Regions from separate parts of the Pseudomonas sp. 25 R 14 genome, predicted to be linked through region 3. Evidence: riboswitches for the same ligand, from Rfam matches in the RefSeq annotation. Region 3 holds a riboswitch; each other region holds the start of a gene.
What was found. Region 3 has a riboswitch for cobalamin ahead of cobW (cobalamin biosynthesis protein CobW). Riboswitches for the same ligand answer to the same signal wherever they lie in the genome.
Positions count from the first base shown of each region.

Region 1 (5,654 bases), on a different contig from region 3:
GGCTGCACCGTAGTAATCGCAGGCCGCCTGTTCCAGGCCGTCATCGGTTTCTGGCAAACGTGCCCAGGCCCGCAGTGAGATAGGCGGGATTGGCCAGGGCCAGGGCGCGAGGCCACTGGACAGGTCCAACCAGTCTTCCTGAGCGATGCCGTACTGCATCGCGGCTTTGCGCAGCCGCCCACCGTGTTCAAGCATAGAATTGCGCCCCTGCACACAGGATCAACACCCACAACCACACACCGCGCTGCACCAATTGCCAACCACGCTCGATGGAGTCGGCATCGGCCGGCGGCCCTTCGCCAAGGGGTGGACGCTGGTGCAACTCACCGTGATAAATCGCCGCCCCGCCCAACTCGACACCCAGCGCGCCAGCGCCCGCAGCCATCACCGGGCCGGCATTCGGGCTATCCCAGGTCGGGCCCTGGCGGCGCCAGCATTTGAGTGCCAGGCGTGTCTTGCCCAGCAGCGCGTAGGTCAGGGCGACCAGGCGCGCAGGAATGTAATTAAGCACGTCGTCAATCTTCGCCGCCGCCCAGCCGAAGCGTTCAAAGCGTTCGTTGCGATAGCCCCACATGGCATCCAGGGTATTGCTCAGACGGTACAGCACCACGCCGGGCACCCCGGCCACGACAAACCAGAACAGCGCGGCGAACACCGCGTCACTGCCGTTTTCCAGCACCGACTCAGTGGCGGCGCGCGCCACTTCAGTACTGTCCAGTTCGCTGGTCTGGCGGCTGACCAGGTAACTGACGCGCGTGCGCGCTTCGTCCAGGTCACCACTGCGCAGGGCCTGGGCCACCGGCAACACGTGTTCACACAGGCTGCGCATGCCCAGGGCCAGGTACAACGCGAGGATCTCGATTACCCAACCGAAGTAAGGCGCCCAGGACAACGCCGTGGCCAGCAACGTCAGCGGTATCACGGTGATAAACCAGGCGGTCACGCCATGGCTGCGCCAGCCACGCCCAGCGGAGTTGAAACGTTGCTCGATGCGCCCGGCAAAGTTGCCGAACGCCACCAGCGGATGCCAGCGCCTGGGTTCGCCCAGTAGCGCATCCAGCGCCACTGCAGCGACACTCAGCAAGGCCACACTCATTGATTCACTCCCCAATAATTCTCATACAGCATGTCACTCAGCGGACGCGGTTCGGTCCAGCCTTCGAGTTGCAACATCGGTGCCGGGTAGAACTGCGCTACCGGGCCCAGGCACAGCACGGCCAGTGGCTTGGCGCCGGGCGGCAGGCCCAGCAGGTCGGCCAGCTCCTGGGGTTCGAACAGCGACACCCAGCCCATGCCCAGGCCTTCGGCGCGGGAGGCCAGCCACAGATTCTGGATCGCGCAGGACAGCGAGGCCAGGTCCATTTCCGGCAAGGTGCGACGGCCAAAGATATGCCGCTCGCGATCATCCATCAGCGCCGCGACCAGCACCTCGGCGCAGTCGTTGATGCCTTCGACCTTGAGCTGCATGAAGTCGTCCGAGCGCTCGCCCAGGGCCGCCGCGGTGCGTATGCGCTCGGCTTCCACCAACTGCTGGATCTGGCCGCGCAGGGTGCGGTCGCTGATGCGGATAAAGCGCCAGGGCTGCATCAGGCCGACACTGGGGGCCTGGTGCGCAGCCTGCAGCAGGCGCTGGAGCAGTTCGGGGGCCACCGTGCCGCCGCTGAAGTGGCGCATGTCGCGGCGCTCGGCGATGGCGCGGTAGATGGCCTGGCGTTCAGCCTGGGGGAAGGCGTTGTCGGTCATGGCCCTATCGCGGGCAAGCCCGCTCCTACAGTTGCAATGCAATCGCCTGCGATGGAGGCCTCAGGGTCTGGCGCAAAAAGCGCAGCCACCGCAGCCGGGTTCGACGGGAAATAAAAGTGCACATAGGAGGCCGTCATCCGCCCCTGGCGATACACCGCCTCGGCACCGCGCCCGCCATTGGGGCTCAGGCCACGGGCAATCGGCTGCCATTGCGTGCTGGTCAGGGAATGATGATAGGTGTGGCCGCGCAGCACGCCTTCCGGCAATTCGACTGTTTGCAGGGCCAGGGCCGCCAGGCGTTTCTGCATGACTGCATCGCCCTGGAGCAACCCCAGCAGTTCAGCGCGGCACCCCTCGACATCGGTCAATGAGTCGAGCAGATAGAGCATGCCGCCGCATTCGGCCAGCAACGGCTTGCCGGCGGCGTGATGGGCACGGATCGCCTGCAACATCGCGGTGTTTTGCGACAACGCCTGGTGATGCAGTTCCGGGTAGCCACCCGGCAGATAGAGGCTGTCGGCGTCGGGTAACGCCTGGTCGTGGATCGGCGAGAAGAAGCGCAACTCAGCGCCCATCGCCCGCAGCACGTCGAGACTGGCACCATAGGTGAACGCGAAGGCTTCATCACGGGCCACGGCAATCCGCACCCCATCCAGCAAAGGTTCGGCCTCGATCAGCTCGGGGGCGGCGAACGCCACCGGTGGTGGCAGCGCTACCTCGCAACTGCTGGCCAGGGCCTCGGCGGCCGCATCCAGGCGCAGATCCAGATCATTCAACTCGCTGGCCTGCACCAGGCCCAGGTGGCGGCTGGGCAGCTCGATACCGGTCTCTCGGGACAACGCACCGTACCAGCGCAGGCCTTCGGTCAGGCTGCCTTCAAGCAATTGCGCGTGGCGCACGGTACCGACGCGGTTGGCCAATACCCCGGCGAACGGCAAGTCCACCTGATAACGCGCCAGCCCCAACGCCAGGGCGCCAAAGGTCTGGGCCATGGCGGTGCCGTCGATCACCGCCAGCACCGGCACACCAAAATGGCGGGCCAGGTCGGCGCTGGACGGCGTGCCGTCGAACAACCCCATCACGCCCTCGATCAGGATCAGGTCCGCCTCCCCCGCCGCTTCCCACAGCAGGCGGCGACTTTCCTGCTCGCCGACCATCCACATGTCCAATTGATAGACCGGCGCGCCGCTGGCGCGCTCATGAATCATCGGGTCGAGAAAGTCCGGGCCGCATTTGAATACCCGGACCTTACGCCCCAGGTTGCGGTGCAAACGGGCCAGGGCGGCGGTGACGGTGGTCTTGCCCTGGCCCGACGCCGGCGCGGCGATCAGGACGGCAGGGCAATGGCGCGGCTGATTCAAAGTTCGATGCCCTTCTGTGCCTTGATCCCGGCCTGGAACGCGTGCTTGAGCATGCCCATTTCGGTGACGGTGTCGGCCATTTCAATCAGTTCCGGCTTGGCGCCACGACCGGTGACCAGCACATGCTGCATCGGTGGGCGGGCTTGCAGGTCGCCCAGGACCTGGTCCAGGTCGAGATAACCATGCTTGAGTGCGATGTTCAGCTCATCCAGCACCACCAGGCCAATGGACGGATCCTGCAACATTTCCCGGGAGACTTTCCAGGCTGCTTCGGCGGCAGCGATATCGCGCTGGCGGTCCTGGGTTTCCCAGGTAAAGCCCTCGCCCATCACATGGAAACGTACCTGCTCGGGGAAACGCCGGAAGAACAGCTCTTCACCGGTGCTGTTACGGCCCTTGATGAACTGCACCACGCCGCATTGCATACCGTGCCCCATGGCACGGGCCAGCATGCCAAACGCCGAACTGCTCTTGCCTTTGCCATTGCCGGTCAATACCAGCAGCAATCCGCATTCATTCGGTGAATTGGCAATGCGCTCATCAATCACCGCTTTTTTGCGCAGCATGCGCGCCAGGTGGCGTTCGTCACGATCAGGGGAATCAGTCATGGCAGCTCTCCGTTGGGGCTGGACAAAAACGGCGGGCAGGAAAAGACAATCTACATGAAGCCAAGCATCGCCCACCGTGATGCTGTTGGATGAATCAGGCCGGTCTCCGGGCTCATGAGTGGTGCCCTGTTGAACAGGGCAGTCCGACGATGCGCCTTCCCATATCGCAGGCGATACAGTGGCAAAAGCAGCGTCTTGACTCATTTACCGTTGCGGGGGCAGCGCCGGGATCGTGGCCGCACTGTAGAAAAGTGCGCGCACTCACCGGCTTCCCTGTTTCACTCGGTCGACGCGCACGCCACAGAGCACCTGAAACAAGCGGCGAAGGTTAGTGGGTTGGGGGTACAGCGTCAATTAAAGCCGGCCACACACTTGAACCATCGCCACGCGCTGTACCTCTATGACTACAGGCATTGAGGAGAAAAACATGCACAAGACCCGACTCGCCCTACTGATCATGGTTGCAGGCGTACTCGCCGCCTGCGGGGAAAGCTCAACCTTGCAGGTCTCGGATGGCACCGGGCCTTCACCGAAACTGCCGGAACCGAACAAAACCCTGATCCCCACCGTCAACATCGCCCCGGCGGTTGGCTGGCCCGCAGGCGCCAAGCCAACCGCCGCAGCCGGCACCCAGGTCGCAGCCTTTGCAGAAGACCTGGATCACCCGCGCTGGCTGTATGTATTGCCCAATGGCGATGTACTGGTCGCCGAGACCAATGCACCGCCCAAGCCGGAGGATGGCAAGGGTATTCGCGGCTGGGTCATGGAGAAGGTCATGGGCCGCGCTGGCGCGGGTGTGCCCAGCCCGAACCGCATCACCCTGCTGCGCGATGCCGACCATGATGGCGTGGCAGAAACCCGCACGGTGTTCCTGGAAAACCTCAACTCGCCGTTTGGCATGACTCTGGTCGGCAACGATTTGTATGTCGCCGATTCGGACAAGCTACTGCGTTTTCCCTATCAACCAGGAGAAACCGCAATCAAGGCCCCAGGCACCAAGGTCGTGGACTTGCCGGGCGGCCCGCTCAACCACCACTGGACAAAAAATGTCATCGCCAGCAAAGACGGGAGCAAGTTGTATGTGAGCGTCGGCTCCAACAGCAACGTCGGCGAAAACGGCCTGGAGGCCGAACAGGGACGCGCCGCCATCTGGGAAGTCGACCGGGCCAGCGGCCAGCAGCGGATCTTCGCCTCCGGCCTGCGCAACCCCAATGGCATGGCCTGGGAGCCGCAAAGCGGCAAGCTGTGGACGGCGGTCAACGAGCGCGATGAAATCGGCAGCGACCTGGTGCCGGACTACATCACCTCGGTCAAGGATGGCGGCTTCTATGGCTGGCCGTTCAGCTACTACGGCCAGCATGTCGATGTGCGGGTCACACCACAGGACCCGGACCTGGTGGCCAAGGCGATTGCGCCAGACTATGCCGTCGGGCCGCATACCGCATCATTGGGCCTGACCTTCGCACAAGGCAACACGCTACCCGCGCAGTTCAGCAACGGCGCGTTCATCGGCCAGCATGGCTCGTGGAATCGCAAACCGCACAGTGGCTACAAGGTGATCTTTGTGCCATTCGAAGGCGGCAAGCCGAAGGGGCAACCGGTGGATGTGCTGACTGGGTTTCTCAACAGTGATGAGAAAGCCATGGGGCGGCCGGTGGGTGTGGTGATCGACCCGCAAGGTGGGTTGCTAGTGGCGGATGATGTGGGGAATAAGGTGTGGCGGGTGTGGGCCGCTAAATAGCAGGCCCCGACAACACCACAAAACCAATGTGGGAGCGGGCTTGCTCGCTCCCACATTTTTTTGATCGATGCAGGTCTTAAGGATTACGCGCCAGATGCTCGGCCGGCAGCACGCGCTTGGCGCTCAAATAGGCATTCTGCCAATAGGCCTTGGACAAGGTATCAAGCTTCACCGTGCCGCCGGTTTGTGGTGCATGGACGA
Region 1 is NZ_CVTS01000063.1:51,454-57,107, forward strand. It holds gene cobD (threonine-phosphate decarboxylase CobD) at 1-195, opposite strand, end outside; gene cbiB (adenosylcobinamide-phosphate synthase CbiB) at 188-1,096, opposite strand; gene bluB (5,6-dimethylbenzimidazole synthase) at 1,093-1,743, opposite strand; gene BFQ03_RS22695 (cobyrinic acid a,c-diamide synthase CobB) at 1,740-3,104, opposite strand; gene cobO (cob(I)yrinic acid a,c-diamide adenosyltransferase) at 3,101-3,712, opposite strand; cobalamin riboswitch at 3,792-4,040, opposite strand; gene BFQ03_RS22705 (PQQ-dependent sugar dehydrogenase) at 4,140-5,453, shown strand; gene BFQ03_RS22710 (C40 family peptidase) at 5,530-5,654, opposite strand, start outside.
Region 1: another riboswitch for cobalamin. It lies ahead of cobO (cob(I)yrinic acid a,c-diamide adenosyltransferase); the one in region 3 lies ahead of cobW (cobalamin biosynthesis protein CobW).

Region 2 (5,654 bases), on a different contig from region 3:
TGAGGTTGCTGTGCAGGTTGGCGCGTTGGGTCGAGGACGGAATCACCGCATACCCCAACTGCATCGCCCAGGCCAGGGCCACCTGTGCCGGTGTGGCGTGGTTGCGTTCGGCAATCGCCTGGATCACCGGGTCTTTCAGCACTTCACCGTAGGCCAGGGTCATATAGGACGTAATGTGGATACCGTGGCGCGTGGCGAAATCCACCACAGTACGGTTTTGCAGGTACGGGTGCAGCTCGATCTGGTGGGTGGCGATGTGCTCGGCACCGACGGCGGCGATGGCCTCTTTCATCAGTGCGACGGTGAAGTTGGAGATGCCGATCTGGCGGGTCAGGCCCAGGTGCTTGGCTTCGAGCAACTGCCCCATGAACTCGGCGACGGGCACCTGGTTTTCCGGGGAGGGCCAGTGAATCAGGGTCAGGTCCAGGTAGTCGGTCTTGAGCTTGCGCAGGCTTTCCCTGAGGCTGGGGATCAACTGGCCTTGGGCAAAATTGGCGATCCAGATCTTGCTGGTGATGAACAGCTCGTCGCGGGGGATGCCGCTGTCGGCGATGGCTTGGCCGACATCCGCTTCGTTCTCGTAGATCTGTGCGGTATCGATGACCCGGTAGCCGAGGTCGAGGCCGGTGCTGACGGAATCGATGACCACCTGGCCTTGCAGGCGGAAAGTGCCAAGGCCGAATGCGGGAATAGACATAAGTGACTCCAGTTATGGCGTGGACAATGGCCTTGAGTATCGGCCGGGAACACCAGGAGAAACACCCAAGAATCTTCAAATGACTCTTGACCAGAAGTCATGAATGGCCTGACCTCCTGTAGGAGCGGGCTTGCCCGCGAAGAACGTCAACGATAACGCGTGCTTACTGAATGAATGCGGCGCCTGTAAGTTTTTCGCGAGCAAGCCCGCCCCTACAGGGCGTTGAGTTCGCGCGCCAGGTCCAGCACCACCTGGGCACTGCCGACGTTGGGCACCAGGTGCGTAAACGGGATATCGATCATGCGGTTTTCCCGCACCGCTCGCAGGCGCGACAGCACCGGGTCACGGGTCAGCAACTGGCGTTTGCGGCTGGCCGGGGACCACACGGCATCGGCCAGCAGGATCACGTCCGGGTCGCTTATCAGCAGGGTTTCACTGCTGACCGTGACCCGGTATTGATTGACCCCGGCAAACAGGTTACGTGCCCCGGCGGCGGCCAGCAGGGCGGTGACAAAGCCTTGTCCTCCTTCGCTGTCGAGGCCGTTGACTTCACTGTCGAGGTAAAACACCGACAAGGGTTTTTCCGGCCTGGCGAGTGCCTGAGCGCGGGCGAGGTCGGCGTCCAGCGCGTCAATCAGGTCGCGGGCCCGCTGCGGTTTATGCAGCAGGTTGCCCAACGTCAGCAGGTCATTGCGAATGTGGCCGAAGAAGTCCAGGGAATGCCCGGCACAGGCCGACTCCAGTAGATAGGAGCCCACCCCGTTGCCGGCCAGCCCGGTACGCGAGGTGATGCCGTTGCCAAAGGCCGTGGCAAATCCTCCCACCACCAGATCCGGCCGTTGCCCATACAGCACCTCGCTGGCCGGGTAGCGCGGCGCAATCACCGGCACACCCAAATACTGACCCAACTGATGCGCGGCACCGTTGTCATCCAGGTACGCCACGCCCACCAGTGTCGGGCCGGCGCCCAGGGCCAGCAGCATGTCGGCGGCGTGTTGGTTGAGGGCGACAATCCGCGACGGCGGCGCGTGGGGCAGGCGCCAATCCTGCTGGCAATTGCGGTAGCCGTCAGCCAGGACCGATGCACTCCACAACAGGGCGATGGCAAATCCTCCCAGGCGTTTCATGGGCGCTCCCGGATCAGCAATTCTTCAAGCACTTCGCCGCCGACCAGGTGTACATCCACCAGGCGCACGGCATCGGCCTTGCTGTGCACCCCATACCAGCAGCGCTCCGGGTAGACCGTGAGCACTGGCCCCAGGTTGCAGGGGAACTGGCAATGGGTACGTGTGAGCAGTACACCGCCGGGTACTTCAATGCGCTGGTGTTCCAACAGGCGCCGGCGCAAGGTCTTCCACAGCTGCAAGGCGCCGCGCTGGGTGCAGCGCGGGCCGGTACACAGCAGCACATGGCGGGCATGATCGGGGATACAGGACCAGTCGGGGTGCGTGTCCACCCCGTCGATTTGCGTGATCTCAGTCATCAGAAGCGATACGTATAACGCACCTCAGAAGTGAACGGTCGGCCCAGGTTGTCGACGTTACTGGAGCGACTGGTGACGTAGTCACGGTCGAACAGGTTTTCCACCAGCAGGCTCACCCGGTGTTGATGGGCGTTGTCGAGGTAGCGGTAGGCATCGGCATCCACCACCGAGTAGTGGCCGTACTCGACTTTTTTCGAACTGATCACATCGTGGATGTAGCGGATAGCCGCGCCGGCGCCCCATAGGCGATTCTGCGACTCAAAGCCCACACGTGAACGGGCGAAGAAGCTCGGCACATCATTGATGGTCACGCCGGCACGGGACTCGGTGAGGTTGCGGGTCATGTCCGCTTGCAGGTTCCATTGCTCGTTGAGCGCCAGCTTGGCGTCGACCTCGAAACCGCGCATCTGGATCTGCCCCTGGCCGTTGACCCACTGGGCATCGTCGACGGTGATCAGGTGGGTGATCTTGCGCTTGAACAGGGTCACGCTGGCGCTGAAGTCGCGATCGGCCAGCAGGCCCTTGTAGTCCAGGCCCAGCTCGGCGTTGCGGCTTTTTTCCGGCTTGAGGTTACGGTTGCCGATCTCGTCGCCGGGCTCGTTGACGAACAGTTGCTCGGCGTTCGGCAGCTTGTACGCCGTGCCGTACTGGCCGCGCAAGGCCCAGTTGGCATTGAGGTCATAGAGCGAGGTGAGCATGCCAACGGTGGCACTGTCACCGCCGCTCATGGCTTCGTGGCGCACGCCAATGCTCGGGTGCCAGTCGGGCAGGGCGTCTATCTGCGGGCGCAACTGGGTGTACAAGGCGTGGGCCTCGGCCTTGTTGTTGTCGATGACCATCACGTCGTCCTGGCCCTTGAACCACTGGTTGTCAGAGCCGAACACCAGCACATGGCCGCCCTCAAGCTCGGCCTTGCCTTCGGCCTGCACGCCCCAGTCAGTGAAGCCCCAGTAGTCATCGTGATTGCGCACCAGGGTGCCGCCGTCGGCGGTGTTGTTGACCCGTGAGTAGCGGGTGTCCCAATCGTTGATATGGCCCTTGACGAAGTAGCTCAACCGCTCGTTGAGGCGTTGTTCGAAGGTCGCCGTGGCAATCTGCTGCACGCGGTCGTTGGTGGTCTTGCGGTTGTTGGTGGCGCCGGCGAAGTCCAGGTTGGCGTCGGTGTACTGGTAAAACAGCTCCAGGCGCGAGTCATCGCCCAAGGACTGGATGGCCTTGGCGCCGAGGGTGGTGACTTCGTAGGAACGTTTCTTGTCGGTGACGTTGCTCATGTCGCGGTTGCGAAACGGCTGGTAGCCCTCGGACACGTTATGGCTGACGTAGGCCAGCAGGCCCAGGTCGCCCAGGCCATTGCTGAAAATCCGCTCGGCCCGGGCATCGCCGGTGGTGCCGCCAAAGGTATCGACGCCCAGGTTGGTCTCGCCGGATACGTCACGGGTTTGCGGGCTGCGTGTGACGATGTTGATGACCCCCGCCACGGCCTGGGTGCCGAACAACAGGCTCTGGCCACCCTTGAGCACTTCGATGCGCTCCACGGCGTTGGCCGGCAAGGTATCCAGGTACAGGCCTCCGTACAGGCGGTTGTTCAGGCGTACGCCGTCAAGCAGGATCAGGGTGTCGTCATTGCGCCCGCCCAGCAGGGAGTAGGTGCCGTAGTCGAACGGGCCGTTTTTCGGGGCGACGTAGAAACCGGGGATGAACATCTGCATCGCCCGCGTGATATCCGCGCTGGGGCCGGCGCGTTCGATCTGCTCGCGGGTGACAATCTCGACCTTGCTGCCGTACTGGGCCATGTCGGCCACGGTGGTGGATTCCACCGACGGCGCGGAAACGGTCTGCGGCTTGAGTTCCAGGGCACGGTTGTCGGCGAGTAGCAGGGGGCTGAACAGGCAACCCAGCAGCAGGCTAGGACCCGCTGTGACGCAACGTTGAAAAATCATAGTCTTCCCGAAAGTATCTTCGCAGAAGCACGCAGGAGAAGGCATCGAGCACACGCCAATACCGGCCCATGCCCGCCCACCGCAGGATTTTGCCAAACAGAAATTCCAGGCCGGTCTCCGGGCTCACGCGTATCGAACTCTTCACCTTCCCATGGCGTTCTGGCCACAGTGGTGTGTCGAAGAGCTCACGCGTATACCGTTGCGGGGGCAGCACCGGACTTGCTCGATCGAGCGTACCGGTTTCCCGTTTCACCCCATGCGCGGCGGCATGAGGCACCTGAAACAGGACGGCATCTGAACATTCCCGCGACTGTTGGTCAACTTCTCTAGTGTTCGGTCCCGTGAGGCCAGATCGTTGTAATATATTTTCTTCGCTTGATCACCAGAGCCGCATTTTCATGCAGAGCACCCGATTGACGCTGATTTGCCATGGTATGACCCGTGCGCAAAAGCTTGGGCATTTTGCCCTTGATGAAGCCCTGGAAACGCCTCCGTCGCCCTTGAGGCTGGCCGCGCGCTTTAAAAAAACGCCACGCCTGTTATGCGGGCCTGAGACCAGGGCCCGGCAAACGGCGACGCTGTTCGGCAAGCACGCAACGATTGATGACGGGTTGCGCGACATGGATGTAGGTCATTGGCGCGGTCTGGACATCAATGACATCGACCGCGACGAACTGATGACCTGGCTCACCGACAGCGCCAGTGCGCCTCATCGTGGTGAGTCAGTGGTGCAGTTGTGCGAGCGCGTCAGCCAGTGGATGCAAAACCTCGCAGAGCAGCCCGGCCATGTGCTGGCGGTGACGCATCCGGCGGTGATTCGTGCGGCTTTGCTGCATGCAATGCAATCACCCGTCGCCATGTTTTACCTGATCGACGTGGAGCCGCTGTCGTCCACCGAACTGCGTTTCAACAACGTCTGGCGCCTGCGCCTGGAAACGCGCGAGACCTGAGCGGCACGAACATGGCAAAATCCCGGCCCCGCACTGAGAACACCTTCATGAAAAAGATCCTGATCATCGGCATTGGCGCCGGCAACCCCGACTACATCACCATGCAGGCGGTGAAGGCGCTGAACCGCACCGATGTGTTTTTCCTGATGGACAAGGGCCAGAGCAAGGACAAGTTGATCGACCTGCGTCGGGAGATCTGCCAGACCTATATCGACGCTGGGCATGCCTACCGCTTTGTCGAGGCCGACTGCCCCGAGCGTGTGCGTGGCGAGATCGACTACACCACGGCCGTGCAGGATCTGAACCGCGACAAGCAACAGACATTTGAGCGGATGATCAACGAACAAATGGCCGACGGCGAAGTAGGGGCCTTTCTGGCCTGGGGCGATCCGGCGTTGTACGACAGTACCATCCGCATCCTGCAGGCGATCCTGGCCAGTGGCAGCAGTGTGTTTGAGTTCGAGGTCATCCCCGGGATCACCAGCGTCCAGGCCTTGGCGGCCCAGCACAAGGTGCCACTGAACCGCATCGGCCGTTCCATCGAGATCACCACCGGGCGTCGGCTCGCGGCGGGGCAGGTCGGT
Region 2 is NZ_CVTS01000068.1:245,274-250,927, reverse strand. It holds gene dkgB (2,5-didehydrogluconate reductase DkgB) at 1-697, opposite strand, end outside; gene BFQ03_RS27565 (ABC transporter substrate-binding protein) at 910-1,824, opposite strand; gene BFQ03_RS27560 ((2Fe-2S) ferredoxin domain-containing protein) at 1,821-2,180, opposite strand; gene BFQ03_RS27555 (TonB-dependent receptor plug domain-containing protein) at 2,180-4,120, opposite strand; cobalamin riboswitch at 4,211-4,416, opposite strand; gene BFQ03_RS27550 (histidine phosphatase family protein) at 4,519-5,070, shown strand; gene cobF (precorrin-6A synthase (deacetylating)) at 5,118-5,654, shown strand, end outside.
Region 2: another riboswitch for cobalamin. It lies ahead of BFQ03_RS27555 (TonB-dependent receptor plug domain-containing protein); the one in region 3 lies ahead of cobW (cobalamin biosynthesis protein CobW).

Region 3 (5,654 bases):
ATATCGTCGCCGCCGGTGCGCATGGTCGCGGTACCCCACACAGAAAGCCCGAGTTGGCGCAAATGGTCGCCGTGGTCCTGCAGGTGTCGCTCAAGCATCAGGTGTGCGGACTGGAAGCCGATACGCCAGGCGGTGGTGGTCGGCAGATTGCGCACATCCACGGTGAAGAAGTTACGCCCGGTCGGCAGTACATCGAGGCGCCCACGGCTCGGCGCACCGCTGGGCCCGGCCGGCACGAAACGACCGCCCAGGGCATCCAGCAAACCGCGCATTTCCGCCGGGCCGCAGGCATCCAGGCGCGGCGCGACGACGATGCGCAGGCTTTCGATCACCGATTTCACTTCCTCCCAACCGGGCTCCTCAAGCTGTTCGAGCGGTCCTTCCAGTGCTTGTTCGATCAACCGCGCCGCATACAGCTCCAGGCGTTCACGGGTATCGCCAGCGGTGCGCCACAACTGTCCGTCGATCTTCTGCAACACCTCGGGGCGTCGCCCGGTCCAGGGTTCTGCCAGGGCACAGTCCAGCGGGTCAAAACCCAGCTCGAAGGCCTTGGCCAACACCCGCAGCAGGCTCGATTGCGGACCGCGCCCGTCGCCACGCGGGATACGCAGCAGGGCCAGCAAGGTGTCGATACGCAAGCGGCCCTCTGGCGACTCGCCAAAGATATGCAGGCCATCGCGGATCTGCGATTCCTTCAGATCGCACAGGTAGGTGTCCAGGCGCGGCAGCCAGACGGCAGCATCGGCATCGTTATCCAGTTCAAGCTCTTGATCGATGCGGGTTTCGCGCACCAGCTTGAGGATGTCCTTCTGCAGTTCCAGGGCGCGGCGTGGGTCGAGCAACTGCGCTTCGTAATACTCGTCCGCCAACAACTCCAGGTTGCGCAGCGGGCCGTAGGTTTCGGCGCGGGTCAGCGGCGGCATCAGGTGGTCGATGATCACCGCCTGGGTACGCCGCTTGGCCTGGGCGCCCTCACCCGGATCGTTGACGATAAACGGATAGATATTGGGCAACGGGCCCAGTAGCGCATCCGGCCAGCAGTTCTCGGACAGCCCGACACCTTTGCCCGGCAACCACTCCAGGTTGCCATGCTTGCCGACGTGGATCACGCCATGGGCGCCGTAGGTGTGGCGCAGCCAGAAATAGAACGCCAGGTAAGCGTGGGGCGGTACCAGGTCCGGGTCGTGGTAGACCGCGCTGGCATCCACCTGGTAACCCCGGGCCGGCTGGATGCCGACAAAGGTCAGGCCCAGGCGCAGGCCGGCGATCATCATGCGCCCGTCGCGACACATCGGGTCGTTGTGTGGCGTGCCCCAGCGTTCCAGCACGGCCTGGCGATTAGCTTGGGGCAGGCGCATGAACATCGCCTCGTATTCATCCAGGCCCAGGCTTTGCTGGCAAGGGCGCAGGTCGAGGCTATCGAGGTCGTTGGTCACACCGCCGAGCAGCTCGTGGATCAGGGCGGTGCCGCTGCCGGGTAGCGTTTGCGGCAGCGGATAGCCCTCGGCTTGCAGGGCAAGCAGGATATTCAAGGCGGCGGCCGGTGTGTCCAGGCCCACGCCGTTGCCGATGCGCCCGTCGCGGGTCGGGTAATTGGCGAGAATCAGTGCGATACGTTTATCTGCATTCGGCACCCGTGCCAGCTCGACCCAGCGCCCTGCCAGCTCGGCCACGAAGTCCATGCGCTCGGGCGCCGCGCGGTAGCACACCACGTCCGACTGACTGCGTTCGCTGCGCCAGGCCAAATCCTTGAAGCTGATCGGACGGCTGATGATGCGCCCGTCCAGTTCTGGCAAGGCGATGTGCATCGCCAGGTCGCGGGGCCCCAGGCCCTGTTCGCTGGCTTCCCAGCCGGGTTGGTTGTCCTGGGCGCAGATCGCCTGGATCACCGGGATATTGCGGCGAAACGGTCGCAAATGGGGGGCTTCGGGGCTGGATTGGGCAAAGCCGGTGGTGTTGAGAATCACCGCCGCCTGAACCTCATCCAGCAGATCCTCGACCACCGCCAGGCAGCCGGGCTCTTTCAAACTGGCCACCGCCATCGGCAGCGGGTTAAGACCCGCCGCCTGCAAGCGCTGGCAGAAAACATCAATAAAACCAGTATTGGCCGCCTGCAAGTGCGAACGGTAGAACAGCACCGCCGCCACCGGCCATTCGGCGTTCCAGTCTGCCTGCCAGTGATTCAGGCGGGCATTGGCCTGGTGCGGGTGATAAATCGCCGTGCGCGGCAGGGTTTGCGGCTCGGCCCACGGGTAATCACGGCCCAAGTAGCGACTGGCCAGGCAGCGATAGAAATCCAGCGCATTACCCAGCCCGCCCTGGCGCAGAAAGTGCCACAGGCGGTCGCGTTCTGCGGCGCAGACGCTACTCAAGCTGCTGAGTTCAGGATCGGGGCGGTCGTCCCCCGGTACCAGAATCAACTGCACGCCTTGCCCGGCCAGCTCCACCAGGCGCTGGATACCGTAACGCCAATATCCGATGCCGCCGTGCAGGGAAATCAGGATGACCTTGGCGTGGCGCAGCACTTGGTCGACGTACAGGTCCACCGAGGCGTGGTTCTGCACCTGCATCGGGTTGGCCAGGCGCAGGCTCGGGTAGTCGGCGGGCAGTTGCTGCGCCGCTTCGGCCAGCAGCGCCAGGCTGGAATCACCGCTGCACAGGATCACCAGCTCGGCGGGGGTTTGTCCAAGGTCGGCGATGTTGTCATCGCTGATGAAACCACCGGGCTGGGTCCTGAGCAGATGCATGGGTTAAACGCTGAGCGCAACGCGCAGTTGCGCTTCGAGGCCAGCCGCATCCAGATCCTGGCCGATCAGCACCAGGCGCGTGATGCGTGCTTCGTCGGCGCTCCAGGCGCGGTCGAAGTGCTTGTCGAAACGCGTGCCCACGCCCTGGATCAGCAGGCGCATCGGCTTGTTCGGGATCGCCGCAAAACCTTTGACACGCAGGATGCCGTGTTGCACCACCAACTGGGTCAAGGCATCGAGCAGCAACGCTTCGTCAGCCTGTGGCAGGTCGATGGAGATGGAGTCAAAAGCATCGTGATCGTGATCGTCTTCACCTTCGTGGTGATGATCGTGATGACTGTGGCGCCCATCGATATGTTCCTCGGAACCGGCGCCCAGGCCAATCAATACGTCCAGGGGCAGGCGGCCGCTGCTGGCTTCGACGATCTTCACCGCTGGCGGCAGTTCTTCGGCGACTTCCAGGCGTACCCGGGCCAGGTCTTCGGCGCTGATCAGGTCGGTTTTGTTGAGGATCACCAAGTCGGCGCTGGCCAGTTGGTCGGCAAACAGTTCGTGCAGCGGTGATTCGTGGTCCAGATTGGGATCCAGTTTACGCTGGGCGTCGACCTGATCCGGGAATGCAGCGAAGGTGCCGGCGGCCACGGCCGGGCTGTCGACCACGGTAATCACGGCGTCTACGGTGCAGGCGCTGCGAATTTCCGGCCATTGGAAGGCCTGGACCAGCGGTTTTGGCAGGGCTAGGCCGGAGGTTTCGATCAGGATATGGTCAAGGTCGCCACGGCGCGCGACCAGTTCACGCATCACCGGGAAGAACTCTTCCTGCACGGTGCAGCATAGGCAGCCGTTAGCCAGCTCATACACACGGCCGTTGGCTTCTTCTTCCGTGCAACCGATGGAGCACTGCTTGAGGATCTCGCCGTCGATGCCCAGCTCACCGAACTCGTTGACGATCACGGCAATGCGGCGGCCCTGGGCGTTATCCAGCATATGGCGCAGCAAGGTGGTTTTGCCCGAGCCGAGAAAGCCGGTGACGATAGTGACGGGGAGTTTGGCCAGTGTTTTCATCGGATGCCCTTTGGGGCGGGCATACGGGACGACTGGCCCTGCGGCGGCGCGCAGGCGCTGGATTCGTCACCGGATCACCCCGCCCGGTTGAAATGGAAAATCGGTTGCGAGGCAGGTCTCCTGGCTTGGGGCTTGCCAGCCTGGTGGCTGGCGCTGGCTGCGCCTTCCCGCCGGGTTCAGGCAGTGGCGTGGCAGTCAGATAAACCCTTTACAGTTGCGGGGGCAGCCGCGGCTTGGACCGCGTTCCCTTCTTAGCTTCGACCGGGGCCGAAGAACCTCGAACGTGCAAGGCTACGCAGTGCATGAGGACCGGTCAATTGAAAAGCGGTCGCTCAAGCCTGACCTTCTCGCCACAGGTACAGATTGACGGCCGTCCCGCGCCCATGCTCTCCTACACATCTTGTTTCAGGTGCCCTTCACAGGGTGAAACGGGAAACCGGTGACTCATGCCTGCATGACAGTCCGGTGCTGCCCCCGCAACGGTAAGCGAGCGAAGCGTCAGATCCACTGTGCCCCGGCATGGGAAGGTGATGCTTTCAGGCCCAGAGCCCCTCGCAAGCCCGGAGACCGGCCCGAACAATCAGATAACAAACCCGCGGTGGGCGGGCGCTGTTCAGAACCCTGCGTGCCCGGCTCGCGGGGTTTTCATGCGCTCGTATCACCCTGCCACTCGAAAGGGACGTGCCATGTCGATCATCAGCAGCACCTCACATACCGCCAGCACCAGCGCCACTTTGAGCCAACGCCTGACCGCCGCCATCGGCGCGTCGATCCTCGGTGCGTGCCTGGTGTATTTCGCCGGGTTCTCCCATATCGAGGCCGTGCACAACGCCGCCCACGATACGCGCCACAGCGCCGCCTTCCCGTGCCATTGAGACCTGCCGCCATGATCAAGCGTATTGCGCAAACCGCAGGGTTCACCGGCCTGCTGGCCGCCCTGTTGCTGACTCTGCTGCAAAGTTTCTGGGTAGCTCCGCTGATTCTGCAGGCCGAGACCTTCGAAAACGCCCCGGCTGCGACCGAAGTGCATGAGCATGCCGCAGGCGCTGCGGCCCATAGCCACGACGCCGAAGCGTGGGAGCCTGAAAATGGCTGGCAACGCGTGCTGTCCACCACCGGCGGCAACCTGGTGGTCGCCGTCGGTTTTGCGCTGATGCTGGCCGGCCTGTACACCCTGCGCGCCCCGACGCGCACCGCCCAGGGCTTGCTCTGGGGCCTGGCCGGCTATGCGACCTTTGTTCTGGCTCCCACCCTCGGTTTGCCGCCTGAGCTGCCGGGCACTGCGGCGGCTGACCTGGCGCAACGGCAGATCTGGTGGATCGGCACGGCAGCGTCTACCGCCGCTGGCATTGCGTTGATTGTGTTTGGCCGCAACTGGCTGCTGAAAATCCTTGGCGTGGCGATCCTGGCGGTGCCCCATGTCATGGGTGCGCCACAGCCGGAAGTTCACTCGATGCTCGCCCCCGAAGCATTGGAAGCCCAATTCAAGATCGCCTCGCAGCTGACCAACGTCGCGTTCTGGCTGGCTTTGGGGCTGATCAGCGCCTGGTTGTTTCGCCGCAATCGTGACGATCAATACGCGGCATGATTCTGACTGTCGGCCTGGGTTGTCAGCGTGGCTGTGAGGTTGAGGCCTTGCTGGAACTGTTCAACAGCGCTCTGGCCGAGGCCGGTATCGACCCCGGCCAGATAAACGCATTGGCAAGTATTGCCCACAAGCGTGATGAACCGGGCATGATCGCCCTGGCCAACGCCTTGAATCTGCCATTGCAGTGCTTTGATGCACAACAACTGCTGCCTTACGAAGGGCGATTGAGCCACAGGTCGGCTGTGGTTTTCGCC
Region 3 is NZ_CVTS01000038.1:203,548-209,201, forward strand. It holds gene cobN (cobaltochelatase subunit CobN) at 1-2,747, opposite strand, end outside; gene cobW (cobalamin biosynthesis protein CobW) at 2,751-3,812, opposite strand; cobalamin riboswitch at 3,905-4,107, opposite strand; cobalamin riboswitch at 4,203-4,403, shown strand; gene BFQ03_RS10820 (CbtB domain-containing protein) at 4,499-4,687, shown strand; gene BFQ03_RS10825 (CbtA family protein) at 4,699-5,400, shown strand; gene BFQ03_RS10830 (cobalamin biosynthesis protein) at 5,397-5,654, shown strand, end outside.